DNA from 3 places in the Bacillus infantis NRRL B-14911 genome. Region 1 is predicted to be linked to each of the others. Evidence: a T-box and tRNA genes for the amino acid it is inferred to sense, from the RefSeq annotation. Region 1 holds a T-box; the other regions hold tRNA genes.
The links. The T-box of region 1 lies ahead of pheS (phenylalanine--tRNA ligase subunit alpha). A T-box ahead of a tRNA ligase gene usually reads a tRNA of that ligase, here a tRNA-Phe.

Region 1 (3,242 bases):
CGTCGACTATGGTCTCCTTCAGCTCGTCCTGAGAGTTGCCGGAAACATTGTGGATTATGGCATTGCGCAAGTTCAGATTCATCTGCACGCACCCCTTTCATATTCAATTCTTTAATATGTTTTCTATTTTTGGATTTATTATGTACAGAGGGTAAGCTATAATAAGAAAATTGAAAGCTGAAAGATAAAGGAGAGACCGTGTTGAAGCATATTCAATCTGCCAATAATCCGCAGATCAAACAATGGAGGAAGCTGCTGGCCAAGAAAGAGCGCGATAAAACGGGGATGTTTCTTGCTGAAGGATATCACCTGGCGGAAGAAGCCCTAAAGGGAGAAAAAGCCATCGAGCTGATCATCAGTGAAAATGCAGAGCTGCCTGTCCGCTGGGATTACGGCGAGCTGCCGGTAACAATGGTAACCGATGAAATCATCAAATCACTCTCAGACACCGAAACTCCCCAGGGGGTCATCGCGGTATGCAAAGAAGAAAAAACGCCGGCTTCTGTAAAGGGAAGCACCTTCCTGCTGATTGATGCTGTCCAGGATCCAGGCAATCTGGGAACCATGATCAGGACAGCTGATGCTGCTGGAATTGATGCAGTGATAGTCGGGAAAGGCAGTGCAGATATTTATAATCCTAAGGTTCTCCGGTCCGCCCAGGGCAGCCACTTCCATCTTCCGATTATAAGAGGCAGTCTCAATGAGTGGATGGACAGGCTTGAGGAAGAGGAAATACCGGTCTACGGGACTGCGCTTGAAAATGGATCACCATACAAGGAGACCCATCCGGCCGGCCGTTTTGCGCTTCTGGTCGGAAATGAAGGCAGCGGGGTCAGCCCTGAACTGCTTGCGCGGACAGATAAGAATCTTTATATCCCGATATACGGAAAAAGTGAATCGCTCAATGTTGCGGTCGCAGCAGGCATCCTTCTGTATTATCTGAAGAATTGAATTGGGCCAGCAAAAACTTGAAAAGAGTTTGAAACAAAGGGAAGAATATACTATAATAAACAGCAAAACTGCATTACATAAAAAAGCGATGATGGAGAAAAGTAGCTTATAAAAGCTCACCAGGGATAAAATGCCGTGACTGGAAGCATTTTAGAGTATTTTTTAAGTGAAGTTCACCTCCTGAGCTGGCATCGGGAACATTTGCAGACACTGCAAATCGAAAGATGCCCCCGGCACAGCCGTTATCTGAATGAAGCGAACAGCACCTTCTTTGAAAGGCGGCTGTTAATAAGGGTGGTACCGCGAATCCAAAACCTCGTCCCTTAACAGGGAGGGGTTTTTTATTTTGCCTAAAAATATCGCTGTTACGTAAAAAGGAGGAAAAAAGATGCAAGATCGTTTAAAAGAATTGCAGCAGGAAGCTTTAACTTCAGTTGAAAAAGCTGAGAACCTGAAAGAGCTCAATGATATCCGTGTATCTTATCTTGGCAAAAAAGGCCCGATTACTGAAGTCCTGAAAGGGATGGGCAAATTATCGGCGGAAGAGCGTCCGAAAATGGGGGCGCTGGCAAATGAAGTGCGCGACAGCATTTCTTCAGCCATTGAAGAAAAGCAGGAAAAGCTTGAGAGGGCAGCAGTTGAACAAAAGCTGGCCGAAGAGACCATTGATGTGACCCTTCCGGGAAGCCCAGTCAGAACCGGGACTCATCATGCGCTGACGAAAATCGTGGAAGAGATTGAAGACCTGTTCATTGGGATGGGCTATTCAGTAGCGGAAGGCTATGAAGTCGAAAGCGACTATTATAACTTTGAAGCGCTGAACCTGCCGAAAGGGCATCCTGCCAGGGATATGCAGGATTCATTCTATATTACGGAAGAAACGCTTCTCCGTACCCATACCTCTCCTGTGCAGGCGCGCACAATGGAGGCAAATGAAGGGAAAGGGCCTGTCAAAATCATCTGTCCAGGCAAGGTATACCGCCGCGATAACGATGATGCGACTCACTCCCATCAGTTCATGCAGATAGAAGGATTGGTTGTGGCCGAAGGGATCAGCATGGCAGATCTAAAAGGCACGCTTGAGGTCTTTGCTAAAAAGATGTTTGGCGAGGAACGGGAAATCCGCCTCCGCCCGAGCTTCTTCCCGTTCACAGAACCTTCTGTTGAAGTGGATATTTCCTGCAAGATCTGCGGCGGGAAAGGCTGCAGTGTCTGCAAGGGCACCGGCTGGATCGAGGTCCTTGGTGCAGGCATGGTCCATCCGCATGTGCTTGAGATGGCAGGCTATGATCCTAAGAAATATACCGGGTTTGCATTCGGAATGGGCGTAGAGCGGATTGCGATGCTGAAATATGGCATAGATGATATCCGCCATTTTTATACAAACGACATTCGTTTCTTGAAACAATTTTCAGTACAGGAATAGGAGGACTGCTTTATGTTGGTTTCATATAAATGGCTGCAGGAGTATGTAGATTTATCCGGCATCTCCGCAGCACAATTGGCAGAAAAGATTACTAAGAGCGGAATAGAAGTAGAAGGAATCGAAATATTGAACGAAGGCATCAAAGGTGTAGTTGTCGGCCATGTGCTGGAACGCGAGCAGCACCCGAATGCCGACAAGCTGAATAAATGCCTGGTTGATACAGGAGGAGAAGCGCCGGTGCAGATTATCTGCGGCGCGCCTAATGTGGATAAAGGGCAGAAGGTTGCCGTTGCAACAGTCGGCGCTGTCCTGCCGGGCAACTTCAAGATCAAGCGTGCAAAGCTGCGCGGCGAAGAATCCAACGGCATGATCTGCTCTCTTCAGGAGCTTGGAATCGAGAGCAAGCTTGTGGCCAAGGAATTCTCTGAAGGCATCTTTGTTTTCCCGAATGACGTGGAAGTGGGCGAGGATGCGCTTGAAATGCTCAACAGGGATGATCATATCCTGGAACTTGGACTCACCCCGAACCGTGCAGATTGCCTGAGCATGCTCGGCGTAGCTTATGAGGTTGCAGCCATTCTGGGAAGAGAAGTGAAGCTTCCATCCCCGCAGGCAGCCGAATCAGCTGAAAAAGCTTCTGACTATATCACTGTAAATGTAGAAGCCAAGGAAGACAACCCGCTTTATGTGGCAAAGATAATCAAAAACGTGAAAGTCGGCCCTTCGCCTCTATGGATGCAGACGAGGCTGATGGCTGAGGGCATCAGGCCGCATAATAATGTGGTTGATATCACGAACTATGTCCTGCTTGAATACGGTCAGCCGCTCCATGCTTTTGACTATGGGCGCCTTGGCTCCAAAGAAA
Region 2 (3,242 bases), 210 kb from region 1:
CGTGAGACAGTTCGGTCCCTATCCGTCGTGGGCGCAGGAAATTTGAGAGGAGCTGTCCTTAGTACGAGAGGACCGGGATGGACGCACCGCTGGTGTACCAGTTGTCTTGCCAAAGGCATCGCTGGGTAGCTATGTGCGGAAGGGATAAGTGCTGAAAGCATCTAAGCATGAAGCCCCCCTCGAGATGAGATTTCCCATAGCGTCAAGCTAGTAAGATCCCTGAAAGATGATCAGGTTGATAGGTCTGAGGTGGAAGCGTGGTGACACGTGGAGCTGACAGATACTAATAGATCGAGGACTTAACCACATTTGATTGCTTTGTAATTCTTCTTCTGCATTATCTAGTTTTGAGGGAATAAAAATTTTAAAAAATCCCTTGCAAAACAAAAACAAGATGATATAATAATACTTGTCTTGAAAAAATAGTCTGGTGGCGATAGCGAGAAGGTCACACCCGTTCCCATACCGAACACGGAAGTTAAGCTTCTCAGCGCCGATGGTAGTTGGAGGTTCTCCTCCTGTGAGAGTAGGACGCTGCCGGGCTTTAATATGGAGGATTAGCTCAGCTGGGAGAGCATCTGCCTTACAAGCAGAGGGTCGGCGGTTCGATCCCGTCATCCTCCACCATAATTGCCGGTTTAGCTCAATTGGTAGAGCAACTGACTTGTAATCAGTAGGTTGGGGGTTCAAGTCCTCTAGCCGGCACCAGTTTCAAATGAGCCATTAGCTCAGTCGGTAGAGCATCTGACTTTTAATCAGAGGGTCGAAGGTTCGAGTCCTTCATGGCTCACCATTCAATCTCTAGTAATGAATTATGCGGGTGTGGCGGAATTGGCAGACGCACCAGACTTAGGATCTGGCGCCGCAAGGCGTGGGGGTTCGACTCCCTTCACCCGCACCAATTTTATATGCGGAAGTAGTTCAGTGGTAGAACATCACCTTGCCAAGGTGGGGGTCGCGGGTTCGAATCCCGTCTTCCGCTCCAGAGATTGCCGGGGTGGCGGAACTGGCAGACGCACAGGACTTAAAATCCTGCGGTAGGTGACTACCGTACCGGTTCGATTCCGGTCCTCGGCACCATTAATTTTATTTTAACTATGCGCCCGTAGCTCAATTGGATAGAGCGTCTGACTACGGATCAGAAGGTTATGGGTTCGACTCCTTTCGGGCGCGCCATACTATTTATGTAATGAAAGCCAGAATATAAGCCAACGAGTGAACACCTGACTGCTATTGCAGGATGATGTGAATAAGGAAGCACTGAAGAGATTCGACGCTTATCATTTACATGACGGGGAGTAGCTCAGCTTGGTAGAGCACTTGGTTTGGGACCAAGGGGTCGCAGGTTCGAATCCTGTCTTCCCGACCATTTTAAAATTAATATGGGGCCTTAGCTCAGCTGGGAGAGCGCCTGCTTTGCACGCAGGAGGTCAGCGGTTCGATCCCGCTAGGCTCCACCATATAACCTTATAAAAAATACTTGATTTGGCGGTGTAGCTCAGCTGGCTAGAGCGTACGGTTCATACCCGTGAGGTCGGGGGTTCGATCCCCTCCGCCGCTACCAAATTAAGGACCTTTAGCTCAGCTGGTTAGAGCAGACGGCTCATAACCGTCCGGTCGTAGGTTCGAGTCCTACAAGGTCCACCATTTACTTGAAATATGGAGGTATACCCAAGTCTGGCTGAAGGGATCGGTCTTGAAAACCGACAGGCGGGTAACACCGCGCGGGGGTTCGAATCCCTCTACCTCCTCCATTATATTTTTGAATGATTTTTATCGTCGCGGGGTGGAGCAGTCCGGTAGCTCGTCGGGCTCATAACCCGAAGGTCGCAGGTTCAAATCCTGCCCCCGCAATACTGGTCCCGTGGTGTAGCGGTTAACATGCCTGCCTGTCACGCAGGAGATCGCGGGTTCGATTCCCGTCGGGACCGCCATTTTCACTTGTACAATCCATATCCAGTATAGCTCAGCAGCTCAGTCGGTAGAGCAGTTTGATACCTTATCTGAAAAGCTTCTGCGGCAATCTGTAAGGAAGTCCGTGAGAATTGATGAACAAAGGACTTAAACCATACAAGGTTTAGGAAGTGAATTTTATTGTGGCTCAGTAGCTCAGTCGGTAGAGCAAAGGACTGAAAATCCTTGTGTCGGCGGTTCGATTCCGTCCTGAGCCACCATTTATTATTTTATCTAATAGCATTGAACAGTGGCGATTGTGGCGAAGTGGTTAACGCATCGGATTGTGGTTCCGACATTCGTGGGTTCGATTCCCATCAGTCGCCCCATAAAATTGCGGGTGTAGTTTAATGGTAAAACCTCAGCCTTCCAAGCTGATGTCGTGGGTTCGATTCCCATCACCCGCTCCAAAGTGGGCCTATAGCTCAGCTGGTTAGAGCGCACGCCTGATAAGCGTGAGGTCGATGGTTCGAGTCCATTTAGGCCCACCATTCCGCAGTAGCTCAGTGGTAGAGCATTCGGCTGTTAACCGAACGGTCGCAGGTTCGAGTCCTGCCTGCGGAGCCAATCTATGGGGAAGTACTCAAGTGGCTGAAGAGGCGCCCCTGCTAAGGGTGTAGGTCGGGCAACCGGCGCGAGGGTTCAAATCCCTCCTTCTCCGCCATAAGGCCCCTTGGTCAAGCGGTTAAGACACCGCCCTTTCACGGCGGTAACACGGGTTCGAATCCCGTAGGGGTCATACAAAAAAGCTGTCAGCATCATGCTGGCAGCTTTTTTGTATGCATTATTTTCTTTTAAGCATTTGCTTGATGCTTAATCTGGAAGCTCTTCATTGTTTTGCAGCCGGTTTCCCGGATTATTTAGATCTATATCCGAAACAACTCCTGTATAAGGCCCCCGGAACATATCTCCTGTCGCCAGGATTTTTCCATCTGCAGGACCGAACAGCGGCAGTTTTTCTTCAGCAGCCTCTCTCTCCCGCAGGAGAAATTCTTCTTCCTGATTTGCCATCTTCATTCCACCCTTCATAAAAACATATGCTTATTATAGGCAATTCCCGCTAGAACCATTTCTATTTTACAAAAATAATCGAATTATAAGAGAAAATATCGAAAAATTTAATTTATTTTTACAAGGTATTTTTACATTGAACACGAATATAAAAAAGAATGTCAATGAACTAAAATCTGTTGGAAAGAAGGATGGCTGTGAAAACGATGTTACCCACCGACTATCAGATGCATTTATTTCATGAAGGCACCCTTTTTGACAGCCACCGTCTTTTTGGT
Region 3 (3,242 bases), 2.4 Mb from region 1:
TTGACTGGGGCGGTCGCCTCCTAAAAAGTAACGGAGGCGCCCAAAGGTTCCCTCAGAATGGTTGGAAATCATTCGCAGAGTGTAAAGGCACAAGGGAGCTTGACTGCGAGACCTACAAGTCGAGCAGGGACGAAAGTCGGGCTTAGTGATCCGGTGGTTCCGCATGGAAGGGCCATCGCTCAACGGATAAAAGCTACCCCGGGGATAACAGGCTTATCTCCCCCAAGAGTCCACATCGACGGGGAGGTTTGGCACCTCGATGTCGGCTCATCGCATCCTGGGGCTGTAGTCGGTCCCAAGGGTTGGGCTGTTCGCCCATTAAAGCGGTACGCGAGCTGGGTTCAGAACGTCGTGAGACAGTTCGGTCCCTATCCGTCGTGGGCGCAGGAAATTTGAGAGGAGCTGTCCTTAGTACGAGAGGACCGGGATGGACGCACCGCTGGTGTACCAGTTGTCTTGCCAAAGGCATCGCTGGGTAGCTATGTGCGGAAGGGATAAGTGCTGAAAGCATCTAAGCATGAAGCCCCCCTCGAGATGAGATTTCCCATAGCGTCAAGCTAGTAAGATCCCTGAAAGATGATCAGGTTGATAGGTCTGAGGTGGAAGCGTGGTGACACGTGGAGCTGACAGATACTAATAGATCGAGGACTTAACCACATTTGATTGCTTTGTAATTCTTCTTCTGCATTATCTAGTTTTGAGGGAATAAAATTTAAAAATTCTCTTGCAAAATAATAAAAAGACGGTATAATAATACTTGTCTTGAAAAAATAGTCTGGTGGCGATAGCGAGAAGGTCACACCCGTTCCCATACCGAACACGGAAGTTAAGCTTCTCAGCGCCGATGGTAGTTGGAGGTTCTCCTCCTGTGAGAGTAGGACGCTGCCGGGCGAAAGTATTCTAATATACTATCATTCCGCAGTAGCTCAGTGGTAGAGCATTCGGCTGTTAACCGAACGGTCGTAGGTTCGAATCCTACCTGCGGAGCCAATTATGGAGAGCTGTCCGAGTGGCCGAAGGAGCACGATTGGAAATCGTGTAGGCGGTTTATAGCTGTCTCAAGGGTTCAAATCCCTTGCTCTCCGCCATTTAAATTATATAATGGCCCCTTGGTCAAGCGGTTAAGACACCGCCCTTTCACGGCGGTAACACGGGTTCGAATCCCGTAGGGGTCACCATTTCGGAGGATTAGCTCAGCTGGGAGAGCATCTGCCTTACAAGCAGAGGGTCGGCGGTTCGATCCCGTCATCCTCCACCATTATAACTTTTTATTGTCGCGGGGTGGAGCAGTCCGGTAGCTCGTCGGGCTCATAACCCGAAGGTCGCAGGTTCAAATCCTGCCCCCGCAATCTGGTCCTGTGGTGTAGCGACGAGCGACACTGCAATGAATATGCTGCGAGTTGCCTCAACGGATTTGCTTCCTTGAGTCATCTGGAAGAGGAAGAGTCAGTCCTGCAGGCTTCTCGGGCATAATCAAGACCCAAATTTATAAAATGGTCCCGTGGTGTAGCGGTTAACATGCCTGCCTGTCACGCAGGAGATCGCGGGTTCGATTCCCGTCGGGACCGCCATTTAAATTTAATTAGGCTCAGTAGCTCAGTCGGTAGAGCAGATTGCTACCTTCATTGAACAGCTCCTGCGGCAATCTGTGAGGAAGTTCGTAAGAACTGACGAACAAAGGACTTAAAGTATAAAAGGTTTTGGATGAAAATTTTATTATGGCTCAGTAGCTCAGTCGGTAGAGCAAAGGACTGAAAATCCTTGTGTCGGCGGTTCGATTCCGTCCTGAGCCACCATTGTTTGTAAGCCGGTTTAGCTCAATTGGTAGAGCAACTGACTTGTAATCAGTAGGTTGGGGGTTCAAGTCCTCTAGCCGGCACCACCTTAACGTGGAGGGGTAGCGAAGTGGCTAAACGCGGCGGACTGTAAATCCGCTCCCTCAGGGTTCGGCGGTTCGAATCCGTCCCCCTCCACCATTCATACAGGGGTATAGTTTAAAGGTAGAACAGAGGTCTCCAAAACCTCCAGTGTGGGTTCGATTCCTACTACCCCTGCCAATTTTATTATGGCGATTGTGGCGAAGTGGTTAACGCATCGGATTGTGGTTCCGACATTCGTGGGTTCGATTCCCATCAGTCGCCCCATTTTTTAATCACAATATTGCATTCTATGCATATCATATTATTGGGCTATAGCCAAGCGGTAAGGCAACGGACTTTGACTCCGTCATGCGTTGGTTCGAATCCAGCTAGCCCAGCCATTTGCGGAAGTAGTTCAGTGGTAGAACATCACCTTGCCAAGGTGGGGGTCGCGGGTTCGAATCCCGTCTTCCGCTCCAAACGTTCTGGCGGCATAGCCAAGAGGTAAGGCAGAGGTCTGCAAAACCTTTATCACCGGTTCGATTCCGGTTGCCGCCTCCATTCCAATTACAGGAAATGGAGAATGAACGATAAATTAAATGATATGCCGGTGTGGCGGAATTGGCAGACGCGCACGACTCAAAATCGTGTTCCTTCTGGAGTGCCGGTTCGACCCCGGCCACCGGTATCATTTTCTTTTTATACAGGGTTTCCTGTTTTTATTTTTGAAAAGGCATCGACAAATTTCAGCAATTTTCGATGCGGGTGTAGTTTAATGGTAAAACCTCAGCCTTCCAAGCTGATGTCGTGGGTTCGATTCCCATCACCCGCTCCATACATAATTTCATCAACGCAGTGTTTCGTTTTCAGAAAACGAAGCATTGCGTTTTTTCTTTGTCTTGATCCCGATAAGGCATGACCCGTGGGTTACGGTAAGATGTCAGCCAGTCTTTCTTCTCTATGAAGAAGTCAAAATTTTCCCCCTCTTTTGGTCAATTATGTTGCCCCTTTTTATTTGATAGCCTCCTATAATAAAAGAAAGCGATTACAAAAGGCGGTGAGAGTAAAATTGGATGCAAAAACAGAGTTGGCTCCCATAAAGGCGGACGCTGTAACAAAGAGAACAAGCAAAAGAAAAGCACGTCTTCGAAGTATATTAATTTATGCGGCTTTTACCGGACCGGCCATTTTATTCTTTGTCCTTATTCAGGTGATACCATTCCTTATGGGTTTATATTATTCCTTTACCTCATGGAATGGTGTAAGCTCAGCTGTCGAATGGGTCGGGCTGCAAAACTATATCAAAATTTTCAAGGATGATCCGAACTTTTTCCAATCTTTCTTGTTTACAACCAAGTTCATGCTGGCCTCAGTAGTTATCAG

Region 2: it has a tRNA-Phe gene. The T-box ahead of pheS (phenylalanine--tRNA ligase subunit alpha) is inferred to sense a tRNA for this amino acid. The anticodon was not compared.
Region 3: it has a tRNA-Phe gene. The T-box ahead of pheS (phenylalanine--tRNA ligase subunit alpha) is inferred to sense a tRNA for this amino acid. The anticodon was not compared.

What each region holds. Positions count from the first base shown of each region.
Region 1 is NC_022524.1:3,572,189-3,575,430, reverse strand. It holds gene sspI (small acid-soluble spore protein SspI) at 1-82, opposite strand, end outside; gene N288_RS18050 (TrmH family RNA methyltransferase) at 202-951, shown strand; T-box leader at 1,031-1,278, shown strand; gene pheS (phenylalanine--tRNA ligase subunit alpha) at 1,340-2,377, shown strand; gene pheT (phenylalanine--tRNA ligase subunit beta) at 2,390-3,242, shown strand, end outside.
Region 2 is NC_022524.1:3,778,176-3,781,417, reverse strand. It holds rRNA gene N288_RS19120 (23S ribosomal RNA) at 1-307, shown strand, start outside; rRNA gene rrf (5S ribosomal RNA) at 427-543, shown strand; tRNA gene N288_RS19110 (tRNA-Val) at 552-627, shown strand; tRNA gene N288_RS19105 (tRNA-Thr) at 633-708, shown strand; tRNA gene N288_RS19100 (tRNA-Lys) at 718-793, shown strand; tRNA gene N288_RS19095 (tRNA-Leu) at 817-901, shown strand; tRNA gene N288_RS19090 (tRNA-Gly) at 911-985, shown strand; tRNA gene N288_RS19085 (tRNA-Leu) at 992-1,080, shown strand; tRNA gene N288_RS19080 (tRNA-Arg) at 1,100-1,176, shown strand; tRNA gene N288_RS19075 (tRNA-Pro) at 1,293-1,369, shown strand; tRNA gene N288_RS19070 (tRNA-Ala) at 1,385-1,460, shown strand; tRNA gene N288_RS19065 (tRNA-Met) at 1,488-1,564, shown strand; tRNA gene N288_RS19060 (tRNA-Ile) at 1,571-1,647, shown strand; tRNA gene N288_RS19055 (tRNA-Ser) at 1,662-1,754, shown strand; tRNA gene N288_RS19050 (tRNA-Met) at 1,781-1,854, shown strand; tRNA gene N288_RS19045 (tRNA-Asp) at 1,859-1,934, shown strand; tRNA gene N288_RS19040 (tRNA-Phe) at 2,099-2,174, shown strand; tRNA gene N288_RS19035 (tRNA-His) at 2,207-2,282, shown strand; tRNA gene N288_RS19030 (tRNA-Gly) at 2,290-2,363, shown strand; tRNA gene N288_RS19025 (tRNA-Ile) at 2,368-2,444, shown strand; tRNA gene N288_RS19020 (tRNA-Asn) at 2,446-2,520, shown strand; tRNA gene N288_RS19015 (tRNA-Ser) at 2,527-2,617, shown strand; tRNA gene N288_RS19010 (tRNA-Glu) at 2,621-2,692, shown strand; gene N288_RS19005 (hypothetical protein) at 2,767-2,964, opposite strand; gene glgB (1,4-alpha-glucan branching protein GlgB) at 3,156-3,242, shown strand, end outside.
Region 3 is NC_022524.1:1,038,179-1,041,420, forward strand. It holds rRNA gene N288_RS05445 (23S ribosomal RNA) at 1-657, shown strand, start outside; rRNA gene rrf (5S ribosomal RNA) at 775-891, shown strand; tRNA gene N288_RS05455 (tRNA-Asn) at 916-990, shown strand; tRNA gene N288_RS05460 (tRNA-Ser) at 996-1,088, shown strand; tRNA gene N288_RS05465 (tRNA-Glu) at 1,104-1,178, shown strand; tRNA gene N288_RS05470 (tRNA-Val) at 1,183-1,258, shown strand; tRNA gene N288_RS05475 (tRNA-Met) at 1,276-1,349, shown strand; tRNA gene N288_RS05480 (tRNA-Asp) at 1,496-1,571, shown strand; tRNA gene N288_RS05485 (tRNA-Phe) at 1,721-1,796, shown strand; tRNA gene N288_RS05490 (tRNA-Thr) at 1,807-1,882, shown strand; tRNA gene N288_RS05495 (tRNA-Tyr) at 1,892-1,976, shown strand; tRNA gene N288_RS05500 (tRNA-Trp) at 1,984-2,057, shown strand; tRNA gene N288_RS05505 (tRNA-His) at 2,069-2,144, shown strand; tRNA gene N288_RS05510 (tRNA-Gln) at 2,186-2,260, shown strand; tRNA gene N288_RS05515 (tRNA-Gly) at 2,264-2,338, shown strand; tRNA gene N288_RS05520 (tRNA-Cys) at 2,347-2,420, shown strand; tRNA gene N288_RS05525 (tRNA-Leu) at 2,466-2,547, shown strand; tRNA gene N288_RS05530 (tRNA-Gly) at 2,621-2,694, shown strand; gene N288_RS05535 (carbohydrate ABC transporter permease) at 2,929-3,242, shown strand, end outside.